DNA from 4 places in the Escherichia sp. B1147 genome. Region 4 is predicted to be linked to each of the others. Evidence: predicted binding sites of a transcription regulator. Region 4 holds the regulator's gene; each other region holds the start of a gene.

Region 1 (3,631 bases), on a different contig from region 4:
CTGGATGCTGTGGTTTTCTTGTTTGCTCTCGGGCCTCGGCGGTACGTTATTTGATCCACCGCGTTCGGCGCTGGTGGTGAAATTAATTCGTCCGGAACAACGGGGCCGTTTTTTCTCCCTGTTGATGATGCAAGACAGCGCTGGTGCGGTCATTGGCGCGTTGCTGGGGAGTTGGTTATTGCAATACGATTTTCGCCTGGTCTGCGCCACGGGGGCAATTCTGTTTGTATTGTGTGCAGCGTTTAACGCCTGGTTGTTGCCCGCGTGGAAACTATCTACCGTGCGCACGCCAGTCCGCGAAGGCATGACCCGCGTGATGCGCGATAAACGTTTTGTCACCTATGTCCTGACACTCGCGGGCTACTACATGCTGGCTGTGCAGGTGATGCTGATGCTGCCGATTATGGTCAACGACGTCGCCGGAGCGCCCTCTGCCGTAAAATGGATGTATGCTATCGAAGCGTGTCTGTCGTTAACATTGCTCTACCCTATCGCCCGATGGAGCGAAAAGCGTTTTCGTCTGGAACATCGGTTGATGGCTGGGCTACTGGTGATGTCATTAAGCATGATACCCGTGGGCATGGTCAGTGGCCTGCAACAACTTTTCACCCTGATTTGTCCGTTTTATATTGGCTCGATCATTGCCGAACCTGCGCGTGAAACTCTTAGCGCCTCGTTGGCGGATGCACGGGCGCGCGGCAGTTATATGGGGTTTAGTCGGCTGGGCTTGGCGATAGGCGGCGCTATTGGCTATATCGGCGGCGGCTGGCTGTTTGACCTGGGCAAATCCACGCAACAACCGGAATTGCCGTGGATGATGTTGGGCGTTATTGGCATCATCACCTTCCTTGCGTTGGGCTGGCAATTTAGCCATAAACGTGCCGCGCGTCGGTTGCTGGAGCGCGACGCCTGAAAATGCCATGCTTTCTGTTACCATTGCTCGCCCTGTCAACCTGACGCGCCTTAACGGCTTGTTATTACCTGCCGTCGCAGAATTCAGTTTTTTCTGCTGGCGAGTTTAACGCTGGTGACACATGCTGCGTTGTGTCAGGATATTGACGCAGATCTCATGTCGAGGACTACCATGAACAAGTTTTTATTTGCCGCTGCATTGATCGTCAGTGGCCTGCTCGTTGGCTGTAATCAACTCACCCAATACACCATTACCGAACAAGAGATTAACCAGTCGCTTGCGAAACATAATAATTTCTCAAAAGATATCGGTTTGCCCGGCGTGGCTGATGCCCATATAGTTCTGACAAACCTGACCAGCCAAATTGGTCGCGAAGAGCCTAATAAGGTTACCCTAACCGGGGACGCCAATCTGGATATGAACTCTCTGTTCGGTAGCCAAAAAGCAACCATGAAACTGAAGCTGAAAGCGCTGCCTGTGTTTGATAAAGAGAAAGGCGCTATCTTCCTGAAAGAGATGGAAGTGGTCGACGCGACCGTGCAGCCGGAAAAAATGCAAACCGTGATGCAAACGTTACTTCCCTATTTGAATCAGGCATTACGCAATTACTTTAACCAGCAACCGGCTTACATCCTGCGCGAAGATGGCAGCAAAGGAGAAGCAATGGCTAAAAAACTGGCAAAAGGCATTGAAGTGAAACCGGGTGAAATAGTCATTCCGTTCACTGATTAATCACGTGGGCGCATTTGCGCCCTTTATTTTTCGTGCAAAGGAAAACGTTTCCGCTTATCCTTTGTGTCCGGCAAAAACATCCCTTCAGCCGGAGCATAGAAATTAATGACTGCACCATCCCAGGTATTAAAGATCCGCCGCCCAGACGACTGGCACCTTCACCTCCGCGATGGCGACATGTTAAAAACTGTCGTGCCGTATACCAGCGAAACCTATGGTCGGGCCATCGTTATGCCCAATCTGGCACCGCCTGTAACCACAGTTGAGGCTGCAGTGGCTTATCGCCAACGTATTCTTGACGCCGTACCGGACGGACACGATTTCACCCCGCTGATGACCTGTTATTTAACAGACTCGCTGGACCCCAATGAGCTGGAGCGTGGATTTAACGAAGGTGTGTTCACCGCCGCAAAACTTTACCCTGCGAATGCCACCACCAACTCCAGCCACGGCGTGACGTCGGTTGAGGCGATCATGCCAGTACTTGAGCGCATGGAAAAAATCGGTATGCCGCTGCTAGTGCATGGCGAAGTGACCCATGCTGACATCGACATTTTTGACCGTGAAGCGCGCTTTATTGAGACGGTCATGGAGCCGCTGCGCCAGCGCCTGACCGCGCTGAAAGTCGTTTTCGAGCACATCACCACCAAAGATGCTGCCGACTATGTTCGTGACGGAAATGAACTATTGGCCGCCACCATTACTCCCCAGCATCTGATGTTTAACCGTAACCATATGCTGGTTGGCGGTGTGCGTCCGCATCTCTACTGTCTGCCGATCCTCAAACGCAATATTCACCAACAGGCACTGCGTGAGCTGGTCGCCAGTGGTTTTGATCGCGTTTTTCTCGGTACCGATTCCGCGCCACATGCGCGTCATCGTAAAGAGAGTAATTGCGGCTGTGCAGGTTGCTTTAATGCGCCAACGGCGCTGGGAAGTTACGCCACCGTATTTGAAGAGATGAATGCACTACAGCATTTTGAAGCATTCTGTTCTTTAAACGGGCCGAAATTCTATGGATTACCGGTCAATGAATCGTTTATTGAACTGATACGTGAAGAGCAGAAAATTGCTGAAAGCATCGCTCTGACAGACGACACGCTTGTTCCTTTCCTGGCTGGGGAAACTGTACGTTGGTCTGTTAAGCAATAAAAAACGTAGCCGCCTGTTGTCTTTAGATTATTTTGCCTGTATAAATAACCAGTATATTCAACAGGGGGCTATTATGCGAATTGAAGTCACCATAGCGAAAACTTCTCCACTACCCACTGGCGCCATTGACGCTCTGGCGGGTGAACTTTCTCGCCGCATTCAGTATGCGTTTCCGGACAATGAAGGTCACGTATCGGTACGATATGCTGCGGCAAATAATTTATCGGTTATTGGTGCAACAAAAGAAGATAAACAGCGCATTAGCGAAATTCTACAAGAAACGTGGGAAAGCGCCGATGACTGGTTTGTTAGCGAATAATATGCAGTGATGTTTGTTTTTGCCGGGTCGCCCCGGCTTTTTTATATTTTAAGATTGTTCGTACAATTTTTACACTTCCTCAAAATAATTGCACAATATGCTAAAAAAATATGAATGACATGCTGTTTTATTGTTCATATAAATCTTAAAAGCAAAAAAATATCTCGCCCCCCCTTTAAAATTTCGGTGAATACCCATATTTATTGATATACTGAAGTTGCTTCAGATAAAAACGCATTGAACCTCGAATAACGTTGTCTAGTAACACGAATTAGGGGGCCATGATGGAAAAAAACAATGAAGTCATTCAGACTCATCCGCTCGTAGGGTGGGACATCAGCACCGTTGATAGCTATGATGCTCTGATGTTGCGTTTGCACTACCAGACCCCAAATAAGTCCGAGCAGGAAGGGACTGAAGTTGGTCAGACACTCTGGTTAACTACTGATGTTGCCAGACAATTTATTTCGATATTAGAAGCAGGAATCGCCAAAATTGAATCTGGTGATTTCCAT
Region 2 (3,631 bases), on a different contig from region 4:
GTGTATATAGAGACAAAAGATGCGCAAATAAGCGGGACGGAAAGCAGTCCTCACAGGAAATTCGCGTCAGGTAAGGTGATTACTGTATATCGGGCAGTAAAGAGGGTTTTAGGTGATAGTGGTTTAACGTTTTGGGTGGCTTTGTTTGATGCTGATTGCCCGATGAGACGCTGTGGCGTCTTATCAGGCCTACGGCTCTGGCGCGTTGTTAGGCGGATAAGGCGCTCGCGCCGCATCCGCCAACGGTCAACCGAATTACCAGAAGCCATTAACGCCGCTGATACTCCGCGATTCCCGCTTTACAGTCCACATTAACCAGATAATGAATATCGGCACTTTTACCGCGTACGGTCAACGGCACTGACCATTTGTCATCTTTACCCTGAATATCCTGCAAACTAACCCACGCCACAGGATCGGCCTGACCGACGATTTTTTGATCGTCGGCCCAACGCGCAACGCGGTTTTGCTGATAATCACGTTTTACACTCGCAGCAATTCCGGCTGCATCCAAACCTTCACATTTTGGGAAAGTTACCGACTTGCTGGTTTCGTTATTGGCAGCAAAAACTGATGCACAGGCGGAAACCAACAACAGCCCCAACAACGCTCCTCTTTTTTTCATGTTTTTCTCCATAGCACAATGATTCAGGAGAAAGCATGGTACAAATTATCAGGAGCGCAAGTTGCTTCAGGCTGCGCGGGTTTCACCTTCCCCATCCGTGTCAGTCTCGACCACCTGAGGAGAAGGTAATTTACCGGTTTTCAGAATGGTACTAAGCACATCTTTTTGTTCTGCCAACCACAAAGAAAGCGCTTCACGCTGCTCGTCTTCCATTGTCACCGGAGAATTAGCCAACCATGTGTCGAGTAGATCCGCTGTATCGAGCATTTTGTCATAAGCATCGGCTTCCTTTTTGCTGGTAAACGACATCTTCTCTTCGCCCTCACGAATGACTACGTATTTAACTTCAACCGCCATTTGCAGCCTCTCATTATAACTGTAATTTTATACAGTATATTTCTTTTCAGTCGAGAAATCAACGCAAGCAATCAAGCAATAAAGACACGCGCAAACGTTTTCGTTTATACTTCACGCGGAATTAATCAGGGGATATTCGTTATGACGTTATTAGGCACTGCGCTGCGTCCGGCAGCAACTCGCGTGATGTTATTAGGTTCCGGTGAACTGGGTAAAGAAGTGGCAATTGAATGTCAACGACTCGGCGTAGAGGTGATTGCGGTTGATCGCTATGCCGACGCGCCCGCCATGCATGTCGCCCACCGCTCCCATGTCATTAATATGCTGGATGGCGACGCATTGCGCCGTGTGGTTGAACTGGAAAAACCACATTATATCGTGCCGGAAATCGAAGCTATTGCCACCGATATGCTGATCCAGCTTGAAGAGGAAGGGCTGAATGTTGTCCCCTGCGCGCGTGCAACACAATTGACGATGAACCGCGAAGGTATTCGTCGTCTGGCAGCGGAAGAGCTTCAGCTTCCCACTTCAACTTATCGTTTTGCTGATAGCGAAAGTCTTTTCCGCGAGGCGGTCGCCGCCATTGGCTATCCCTGCATTGTTAAACCGGTGATGAGCTCTTCCGGTAAGGGGCAGACGTTTATTCGCTCTGCCGAACAGCTGACTCAGGCATGGGAGTACGCCCAGCAAGGCGGCCGCGCCGGAGCGGGCCGTGTGATTGTTGAAGGCGTCGTTAAGTTTGATTTCGAAATTACCCTGCTAACCGTCAGCGCGGTGGATGGTGTTCATTTCTGTGCGCCTGTAGGTCATCGCCAGGAAGATGGCGACTATCGTGAATCCTGGCAACCGCAGCAAATGAGCCCACTGGCCCTCGAACGTGCGCAGGAGATTGCCCGCAAGGTGGTGCTTGCACTGGGTGGTTATGGTCTGTTTGGTGTCGAGTTGTTTGTCTGTGGTGATGAGGTGATTTTCAGTGAAGTCTCCCCTCGCCCGCATGACACCGGGATGGTGACGTTAATTTCTCAGGATCTTTCTGAGTTTGCCCTACATGTGCGTGCTTTCCTGGGACTGCCGGTGGGCGGGATTCGCCAGTATGGTCCTGCCGCTTCAGCCGTTATCCTGCCGCAACTGACTAGTCAGAATGTCACGTTTGATAACGTGCAGAATGCCGTAGGCGCAGGTTTCCAGATTCGTTTATTTGGTAAGCCGGAAATTGATGGCAGCCGTCGTCTGGGGGTAGCACTGGCGACCGCAGAGAGTGTTGATGAATCGATTGAGCGCGCAAAGCACGCCGCGGCACAGGTAAAAGTACAAGGTTAAATCTGACAAAAACACGCTATAAAAATGCCCGATTCACGATCGGGCATTTCAGATTGCTGACAAAGTGCGCATTTTTCATGTCAGATGGGACGTGAACGCCTTATCTGACCTACAAAATCTTATAAATTCAATATATTACGAATCACTCGTAGGCCTGATAAGCATAGCGCATCAGGCAATGTCGCGTTTGTCATCATCCTCAAAAATGCCCGCTCCATGATCGGGCATTTTGACTGTTACAGCTTCGCGCCTTCGACTGCTTCACGCGCCAGCTTAGTAATGCGGTCGTAATCGCCCGCTTCCAGCGCATCTGCCGGAACCAGCCAGGAGCCACCAATACACAGTACGCTTTTCAGCGCCAGGTAATCACGGTAGTTAGCCGGAGAAATACCGCCAGTCGGGCAGAAACGCACCTGGGAGAACGGACCCGCAATCGCCTGCAGTGCTTTCACGCCACCGTTAGCTTCTGCCGGGAAGAATTTGAACTCTTTCAGGCCGTAGTCCATACCCAGCATCAGTTCGGAAACAGTGCTGATACCTGGAATCAGAGGAATCGTACCTTCTGTCGCCGCTTTCAGCAGTGGTTCAGTCAGACCTGGGCTGATTGCGAACTGTGCGCCCGCTTCAGTCACTTCTGCCAGTTGCTGCGGATTCAGCACCGTACCGGCACCCACAATCGCTTCCGGTACTTCTTTGGCGATAGCACGGATAGCATCAACTGCACACGCCGTACGCAGAGTCACTTCCAGAACGCGCACCCCACCAGCAACCAACGCTTTTGCCATTGGCACCGCGTGTTCCAGTTTATTTACCACGATAACCGGTACTACCGGGCCGGTGGTCAGGATTGATTCTGCACTTGTTTTCCAGTTTTTCATCAGAGTTTTCTCTCGCCTGATTACAAATTTTGTCGTCTTAAAAAGTGATACAGGTTGCGCCCTGTTCAGCACCGGACAGTTTTTCACGCAAAGCGCTGAATAATTCACGTCCTGTTCCCACGCGTGACGCGCTCAGGTCAGGAATGTGTGGTTCGCGAGCTGCCAGTTCCGCTTCGTCTACCAGCAACGTCAGTTCGCCTGTCTGTCCATTCACACGAATGATGTCTCCATCGCGCACTTTCGCCAGCAACCCGCCATCGTAGGCTTCTGGTGTTACGTGGATAGCTGACGGCACTTTACCTGAAGCACCAGAGAGTCGTCCATCAGTAACTAACGCAATTTTGAAACACCGGTCCAATAATACACCAAGTGGCGGCATGAGTTTATGTAATTCTGGCATTCCGTTCGCTTTTGGTCCCTGATGACGGACAACAACCACACAATCGCGGTC
Region 3 (3,631 bases), on a different contig from region 4:
ATGCGCACACCGGATGCGGCGATGGTGCCAAACATCACCAGCGTAGCGCCGCCCAGAACGGGCTCAGGGATGTGTTGCACAAAACCACTCACTGCCGGGAACAGACCCAGCACGATCAACATCAGTGCCACCACAAAACCGACATAACGGCTGGCAACACCGGTTAACTGGATCACACCATTGTTTTGTCCGAAACAGGAGTTCGGGAAGGTGTTAAATACTGCCGAGACAAACGAGTTCAGGCCGTTTGCCAGCACGCCGCCTTTCAGACGTTTCATGTACAGCGGGCCGGAAACTGGCTGTTCGGAAACGTCAGAGGTCGCGGTGATATCGCCAATGGTTTCCAGCGAGGTGATCATAAAGACCAGCATCAGCGGCAGCAGCAGGCTCCATTCAATACCAAGACCGTAATAGAGCGGCGTTGGTACCATAATCAGTTCTTGCGTCATCGGCTCGTTGCTTTCTGGCAACATGCCCATAAACCACGCCAGCGCGTATCCGGCCGCCATCGCAATTACCAGCGAGGCCACGCGTAAGTAAGGGTTACGTTGACGGTTAAGCAGGATGATTAAGGCTAAGACCACGCCCGCCAGTAGCAGGTTTTTCGGGGCGCCAAATGTGTTGTCGCTCATGGCCGCATAGCCGCCGCCAATGGATGTTAACCCAACCTGAATCAGCGACAGGCCGATAATCATCACCACAACGCCAGAAACCAGCGGCGTAATAATGCGGCGCGCCAGATGCAGAACACGGGAGATCACCATCTCCGTGCAACTTGCCAACATCAGCGTACCGAACAGCGCCGCCATCATGGTGGGAACATCAGCACCGCCGGTCTTCAGCGCCGTGCCGCCCATAATCAGCGGGGCAACGAAGTTGAAACTGGTACCCTGAATCGACAACAACCCGGAACCTACCGGCCCCCAGGCTTTAATTTGAATAATCGATGCCACACCGGAGGCAAACAGCGACATACTAATAATGTGTTGCGTGTCCTGTGCCGGTAACCCCAGCGCCTGGCAGATGAGAAGCGCAGGGGTGATAACCGCGACAAACATCGCCAGCAGATGCTGACAGGCGGCAAACAGCGTTTGAGCAAGCGGCGGACGATCTTCAAGACGATAAATCAGTTCGCTGTTTTGAGTCTGCGCAACCGGTTGCGCATTTTCTGACTCGAAGGTGGAAACAGACATCGAAAACAATCCCGTGGTGACAAAGCGGGCATTTTAGCTGACCGAAAGGTAAAAGCAAACGTTTGCCATGCATTCTTCTAAATATTTAAATGCGATAAATGCACTTTTTTATATAACTTTTGGTTGTTTTCTGCTTAAAATCCATGCCATTTTTTTATTTTCAGCTGAGAATTCGAACCGGGATAGCATGACTCGATACTCGTCATATTTCGCCCTACTGCACATGTGCGATGAAGTATGACGAGTGTGAAAGAGTGGTGCGGACACAAAGGAGTAACTATGTTTCATCTCGATACTTTAGCAACGCTTGTTGCAGCAACGCTGACGTTGCTGCTTGGGCGCAAGTTGGTCCATTCCGTCTCCTTTCTGAAGAAATACACCATACCTGAACCGGTTGCCGGAGGGTTGCTGGTGGCGCTGGCGCTGCTGGTGCTGAAAAAAACCATGGGCTGGGAAGTCAACTTTGATATGTCCCTGCGCGATCCGTTGATGCTGGCATTCTTCGCAACCATTGGTCTGAATGCCAATATTGCCAGCCTGCGTGCCGGTGGGCGTGTGGTGGGGATTTTCCTCATTGTGGTTGTTGGCCTGTTGGTGATGCAAAATGCCATCGGCATTGGGATGGCTAGCCTGTTAGGGCTTGATCCGCTGATGGGGCTGCTGGCCGGTTCTATTACGCTTTCTGGCGGACACGGTACGGGAGCTGCGTGGAGCAAATTGTTCATTGAACGTTATGGCTTCACCAACGCGACGGAAGTGGCGATGGCCTGTGCGACGTTTGGCCTGGTGCTGGGCGGCTTGATTGGCGGCCCGGTGGCGCGCTATCTGGTGAAACACTCCACCACGCCGAACGGTATTCCGGATGACCAGGAAGTCCCGACGGCATTCGAAAAGCCAGATGTGGGTCGCATGATCACCTCACTGGTACTGATTGAAACCATCGCGCTGATTGCTATCTGTCTGACGGTGGGGAAAATTGTTGCGCAACTTTTGGCTGGCACAGCTTTTGAATTGCCAACCTTCGTTTGCGTGCTGTTTGTGGGCGTGATTCTGAGCAACGGTTTGTCCATGATGGGCTTTTACCGCGTCTTTGAGCGTGCGGTATCGGTGCTGGGTAACGTGAGTCTGTCGTTGTTCCTGGCGATGGCGCTGATGGGCCTGAAGCTGTGGGAACTGGCTTCGCTGGCGCTGCCGATGCTGGCGATTCTTGTTGTACAGACCATCTTCATGGCGTTGTACGCCATCTTCGTCACCTGGCGCATGATGGGCAAAAACTACGATGCGGCGGTGCTTGCTGCGGGTCACTGTGGTTTTGGCCTTGGTGCAACGCCCACGGCAATCGCCAACATGCAGGCGATCACCGAACGCTTTGGCCCGTCGCACATGGCCTTCCTGGTGGTGCCGATGGTCGGTGCATTCTTTATCGATATCGTTAACGCCCTGGTGATCAAGCTGTATTTGATGTTGCCGATTTTCGCGGGGTAACCGATGAAGCGGCGGTGTAAGTGCCGCCGCAACAAAGACAAATGCCTGATGCGCTTCGCTTATCAGGCCTACCGGATGAGCCGCAATTTATTGAATTTGCATTGATCTCGTAGGCCGGATAAGGCGTTTGCGCCGCATCCGGCACTTCGCCAGCAACCTGAAACGGCGGCCTTCTCACTACCGCCTTTTATGCGTTGGAGTAGCGTTCCGTCTCCGGCATCCAGCGTTCTATCAGGGCTTTTGCCTGCTGTGGATAACGTTCGTGAATATGCCGCGCCAGGCGCTGAACTTCCGGGATCATGGCCTGATCACGCAGTAAATCCGCCACTTTAAATTCGGCATTACCCGTCTGACGCGTACCTAACAGTTCACCAGGACCGCGAATCTCCAAATCTTTCTGTGCAATTACAAATCCGTCGCTGCTGTCGCGCAGCACTTGCAGGCGAATTTGTGCCGTTTTAGAGAGAGGCGTTTTGTAGAGCAGAACACAGTGAGAAGCCACCGCGCCACGACCTACGCGTCCGCGCAACTGGTGCAACTGCGCCAGACCCAGACGCTCCGGGTTTTCGATAATCATCAGACTGGCGTTGGGTACATCGACGCCGACTTCAATGACGGTAGTGGCAACCAGCAGGTGCAGCTCGCCTTGTTTAAACGACGCCATCACCGCCTGTTTCTCGGCAGGTTTCATCCGCCCGTGTACCAGGCCGACGTTCAGTTCCGGCAACGCCAGCTTCAACTCTTCCCACGTGGCTTCAGCTGCCTGCGCTTCCAGTAACTCTGATTCTTCAATCAACGTACAAACCCAGTACGCCTGACGACCTTCAGTCATGCAGGCGTGGCGCACGCGATCAATAATGTCGTTGCGGCGTGTATCCGGGATAGCAACGGTAGTCACTGGTGTACGGCCAGGCGGTAGCTCATCAATCACCGAGGTATCGAGATCGGCATAC
Region 4 (3,631 bases):
TTCGCCAAGCCAGGTCGCCGCAGGAACACCGCCAATATTTGCCAGAGTTAAACCCATAAACATAGTGGCGACGGCGCTGGCCTGTTTGTGTTTAGGTACAACGCTTGCGGCCACGACTGAACCCAAACCAAAAAATGCCCCGTGATTCAGGCTGGTCAAAATGCGTGAAAGCATCAGCGTCATATAATCCGGCGCGATAGCAGAAAGCACATTGCCAAGAGTGAATATGGCCATCAGGAAAATAAGCGCACTACGCCGGGCACGGTGAGACAGTAGTAATGTCATCAGCGGCGCGCCAACCATTACGCCAACCGCATAAGCGCTGATAAGCATGCCCGCAGCGGGAATCGAGACATCCACACCGCGCGCAATGACGGGCAATAAGCCCATTGGCGAGAACTCCGTTGTCCCGATACCAAACGCGCCAACTGCCAGCGCCAACAACGGATAGTTAATTTTCATGCCTAATCTCCACCTCTTCGCGTCATTACACGATATTCATCAAAGTGGCGAAAGCATGACAGCAATCACAAAAAATTGAAAATAACAAAAAGAGAAAACACTTTTGCCATTTTGCTAACAAAAGGGAAGAGAGTGCGAGGGAGGATGCGCTCCCTCGAAGGGAAATCAGTGCAGCGCGGCAGTCAAACCTACGGCTACGATCAAACCGAGGACAATAATGGTTGTTACCAGTGAAGATTTAAGGTCGGCACTCATCAAGTTTTCTCCTTTTTTATTACCCTACAAAAAGTGATATTACGCATTTTTACACACTGTGAAGAAAAAATCTCCCGTCATTTATAATGATAAGTGTTTTACCACTTCCCCTTTTCATCAAGATCGGCCAAAATTCCACGCTTACACTATTTGCGTACTGGCCATTAACCCCTTCCTGACGCTCTGTGTCGTTTTTCCGGCGTACCGCAACACTTTTGTTGCGCGTAAGGTGTGTAAAGGCAAACGTTTACCTTGCGATTTTGCAGGAGCTGAAGTTAGGGTCTGGAGTGAAATGGAATGGCAACAATAAAAGATGTAGCGAAGCGAGCAAACGTTTCCACTACAACTGTGTCACACGTTATAAACAAAACTCGTTTCGTCGCTGAAGAAACGCGCAACGCCGTGTGGGCAGCGATTAAAGAATTACACTACTCCCCTAGCGCGGTAGCGCGTAGCCTGAAGGTTAACCACACCAAGTCTATTGGCTTACTGGCTACCAGCAGCGAAGCGGCCTATTTCGCGGAGATCATCGAAGCGGTTGAAAAAAATTGCTTCCAGAAAGGTTACACGCTGATCCTCGGCAACGCGTGGAACAATCTGGAGAAACAGCGCGCCTATCTGTCGATGATGGCGCAAAAACGCGTCGATGGCCTGCTGGTGATGTGTTCTGAATACCCGGAACCGTTGCTGGCGATGCTGGAAGAGTATCGCCATATCCCAATGGTGGTGATGGACTGGGGTGAAGCAAAAGCTGACTTTACCGATGCGGTCATTGATAACGCGTTTGAAGGTGGCTACATGGCCGGGCGTTATCTGATTGAACGCGGTCACCGCGAAATCGGCGTTATCCCCGGCCCGCTGGAACGTAACACCGGTGCAGGCCGCCTTGCCGGTTTTATGAAGGCAATGGAAGAAGCGATGATCAAGGTGCCGGAAAACTGGATTGTGCAGGGTGACTTTGAACCTGAATCCGGTTATCGCGCCATGCAGCAAATCCTGTCGCAACCGCATCGCCCTACTGCTGTCTTCTGTGGTGGTGATATCATGGCAATGGGCGCACTTTGCGCTGCTGATGAAATGGGTCTGCGCGTACCACAGGATGTTTCGCTGATCGGTTATGATAACGTGCGCAACGCACGCTACTTTACCCCAGCGTTGACCACTATCCATCAGCCAAAAGATTCGCTGGGCGAAACGGCATTCAACATGCTGTTGGACCGTATCGTCAACAAACGCGAAGAACCGCAGTCTATCGAAGTTCATCCGCGGTTGATTGAACGCCGTTCCGTGGCTGACGGTCCGTTCCGCGACTATCGTCGTTAATCATCCGTTGCGGGAGTCTCTTCAGGCTCCCGCAACCACTCCTTATTTAGCGTCTCACTATCGCCGAGATACTCCAGCAACCAGGTTAAGGCTGGCGACATATCATTCTGCTGCCATGTCAAACAACATGCCGAATCAGGGAATGGGTTTTCCAGTTCTAATGCTACCCACTTCCCTTCGTTGAGCCAGGGTTTAGCGAAATGCGTCGGCACCATGCCAATGCATAATCCAGCCGAGATACAGGTTGCCGATGATTCCCAGTCAGGCACCACCACCCTTTTTTGGTTATCAAGCAGCCAGGTAATACGTTTGGGCAGCGTACGTGAGGTATCTTCGCGCACCAGCGATGGCCAATTGCGCAACGTATCGTCGCTGAACGGCCCATTCATCGACACAAGCGGATGATGACTGGCAACAACGCAACTCCAGCTCAACATTCCCATATCCCGGAAGGCATAACGGCCCCCGACCGGAATCGCTCGTGTCGCGCCAATCGCCAGCTCCACGCGCCCATCGGAAAGCGCATCCCAGACGCCGTTGAACACTTCCTGAAATACCAGAAGTTCGACATCATCAAAATGGCGATAAAAATCAACGATCATCTGCCGCGTGCGTTCTGGTCTGACAATATTATCTACCGCGATGGCTAACTGACCGCGCCAGCCGTTCGCTATCTGCTGGCATTGCTGGCGAGTGATCTGCATTTTTTTGACAACAGACCGCCCTTCTTTGAGAAACCACACCCCGGCAGCGGTCAGTTCCACATCACGATGTCGACGTTCAAAAAGCGGCACTGCCAGCCACTCTTCCAGTTGACGCACGGTATAGCTGACCGCAGAAGGAACACGATGCAACTCCTGGGCCGCAGCGCTGAAGCTACCATTTCGCGCCACCGCATCAACAACTTCCAGAGAATACTCGGACCACATAGCTTGCCTGCAAAATTTTTGAAATCAGTCATCAAATATTACCGTTTCACAACACGAATTTCACTCCCTACACTTTGCGGCGGTGTTTAATTGAGAGATTTAGAGAATATACATGCAACCTGGGAAAAGATTTTTAGTCTGGCTGGCGGGTTTGAGCGTACTCGGTTTTCTGGCAACCGATATGTATCTGCCTGCTTTCGCCGCCATTCAGGCCGACCTGCAAACGCCTGCGTCTGCCGTCAGTGCCAGCCTTAGTCTGTTCCTTGCCGGTTTCGCCGCTGCCCAACTTCTGTGGGGGCCACTCTCCGATCGCTATGGCCGTAAACCCGTTCTTTTACTCGGCTTGACGATTTTTGCTCTTGGTAGTCTGGGAATGCTGTGGGTAGAAAACGCGGCGACTCTGCTGGTATTGCGTTTTGTGCAAGCTGTTGGCGTCTGTGCCGCGGCCGTTATCTGGCAGGCATTGGTGACGGATTACTATCCTTCACAAAAAGTTAACCGTATTTTCGCGACCATTATGCCTTTAGTGGGTCTTTCTCCGGCGCTTGCTCCGCTGTTAGGTAGCTGGCTGCTGGTACATTTTTCCTGGCAGGCGATTTTCGCCACCCTGTTTGCCATCACCGTGGTATTGATTCTGCCTATTTTCTGGCTTAAGCCCACCA

Evidence for each region. The regulator PurR, encoded in region 4, represses purine synthesis genes. The targets are predictions, from matches to a motif close to CANGCAAACGTTTGCNTG.
Region 1: a site for PurR is predicted at 1,683-1,700, ahead of pyrC (dihydroorotase). Genes of this name have one in related genera too.
Region 2: a site for PurR is predicted at 1,070-1,087, ahead of purT (formate-dependent phosphoribosylglycinamide formyltransferase). Genes of this name have one in related genera too.
Region 3: a site for PurR is predicted at 1,245-1,262, ahead of gltS (sodium/glutamate symporter). Genes of this name have one in related genera too.

Annotation. Positions count from the first base shown of each region.
Region 1 is NZ_LFHY01000011.1:166,873-170,503, reverse strand. It holds gene mdtH (multidrug efflux MFS transporter MdtH) at 1-913, shown strand, start outside; gene A9180_RS10315 (lipoprotein) at 1,085-1,645, shown strand; gene pyrC (dihydroorotase) at 1,751-2,797, shown strand; gene dinI (DNA damage-inducible protein I) at 2,871-3,116, shown strand; gene bssS (biofilm formation regulator BssS) at 3,401-3,631, shown strand, end outside.
Region 2 is NZ_LFHY01000013.1:192,784-196,414, forward strand. It holds gene yebF (protein YebF) at 269-625, opposite strand; gene yebG (DNA damage-inducible protein YebG) at 692-982, opposite strand; gene purT (formate-dependent phosphoribosylglycinamide formyltransferase) at 1,124-2,302, shown strand; gene kdgA (bifunctional 4-hydroxy-2-oxoglutarate aldolase/2-dehydro-3-deoxy-phosphogluconate aldolase) at 2,539-3,180, opposite strand; gene edd (phosphogluconate dehydratase) at 3,218-3,631, opposite strand, start outside.
Region 3 is NZ_LFHY01000004.1:103,042-106,672, forward strand. It holds gene xanP (xanthine/proton symporter XanP) at 1-1,193, opposite strand, end outside; gene gltS (sodium/glutamate symporter) at 1,473-2,678, shown strand; gene recG (ATP-dependent DNA helicase RecG) at 2,866-3,631, opposite strand, start outside.
Region 4 is NZ_LFHY01000017.1:125,262-128,892, forward strand. It holds gene A9180_RS18590 (MFS transporter) at 1-462, opposite strand, end outside; gene A9180_RS18595 (YnhF family membrane protein) at 628-717, opposite strand; gene purR (HTH-type transcriptional repressor PurR) at 1,015-2,040, shown strand; gene punR (DNA-binding transcriptional activator PunR) at 2,037-2,969, opposite strand; gene punC (purine nucleoside transporter PunC) at 3,082-3,631, shown strand, end outside.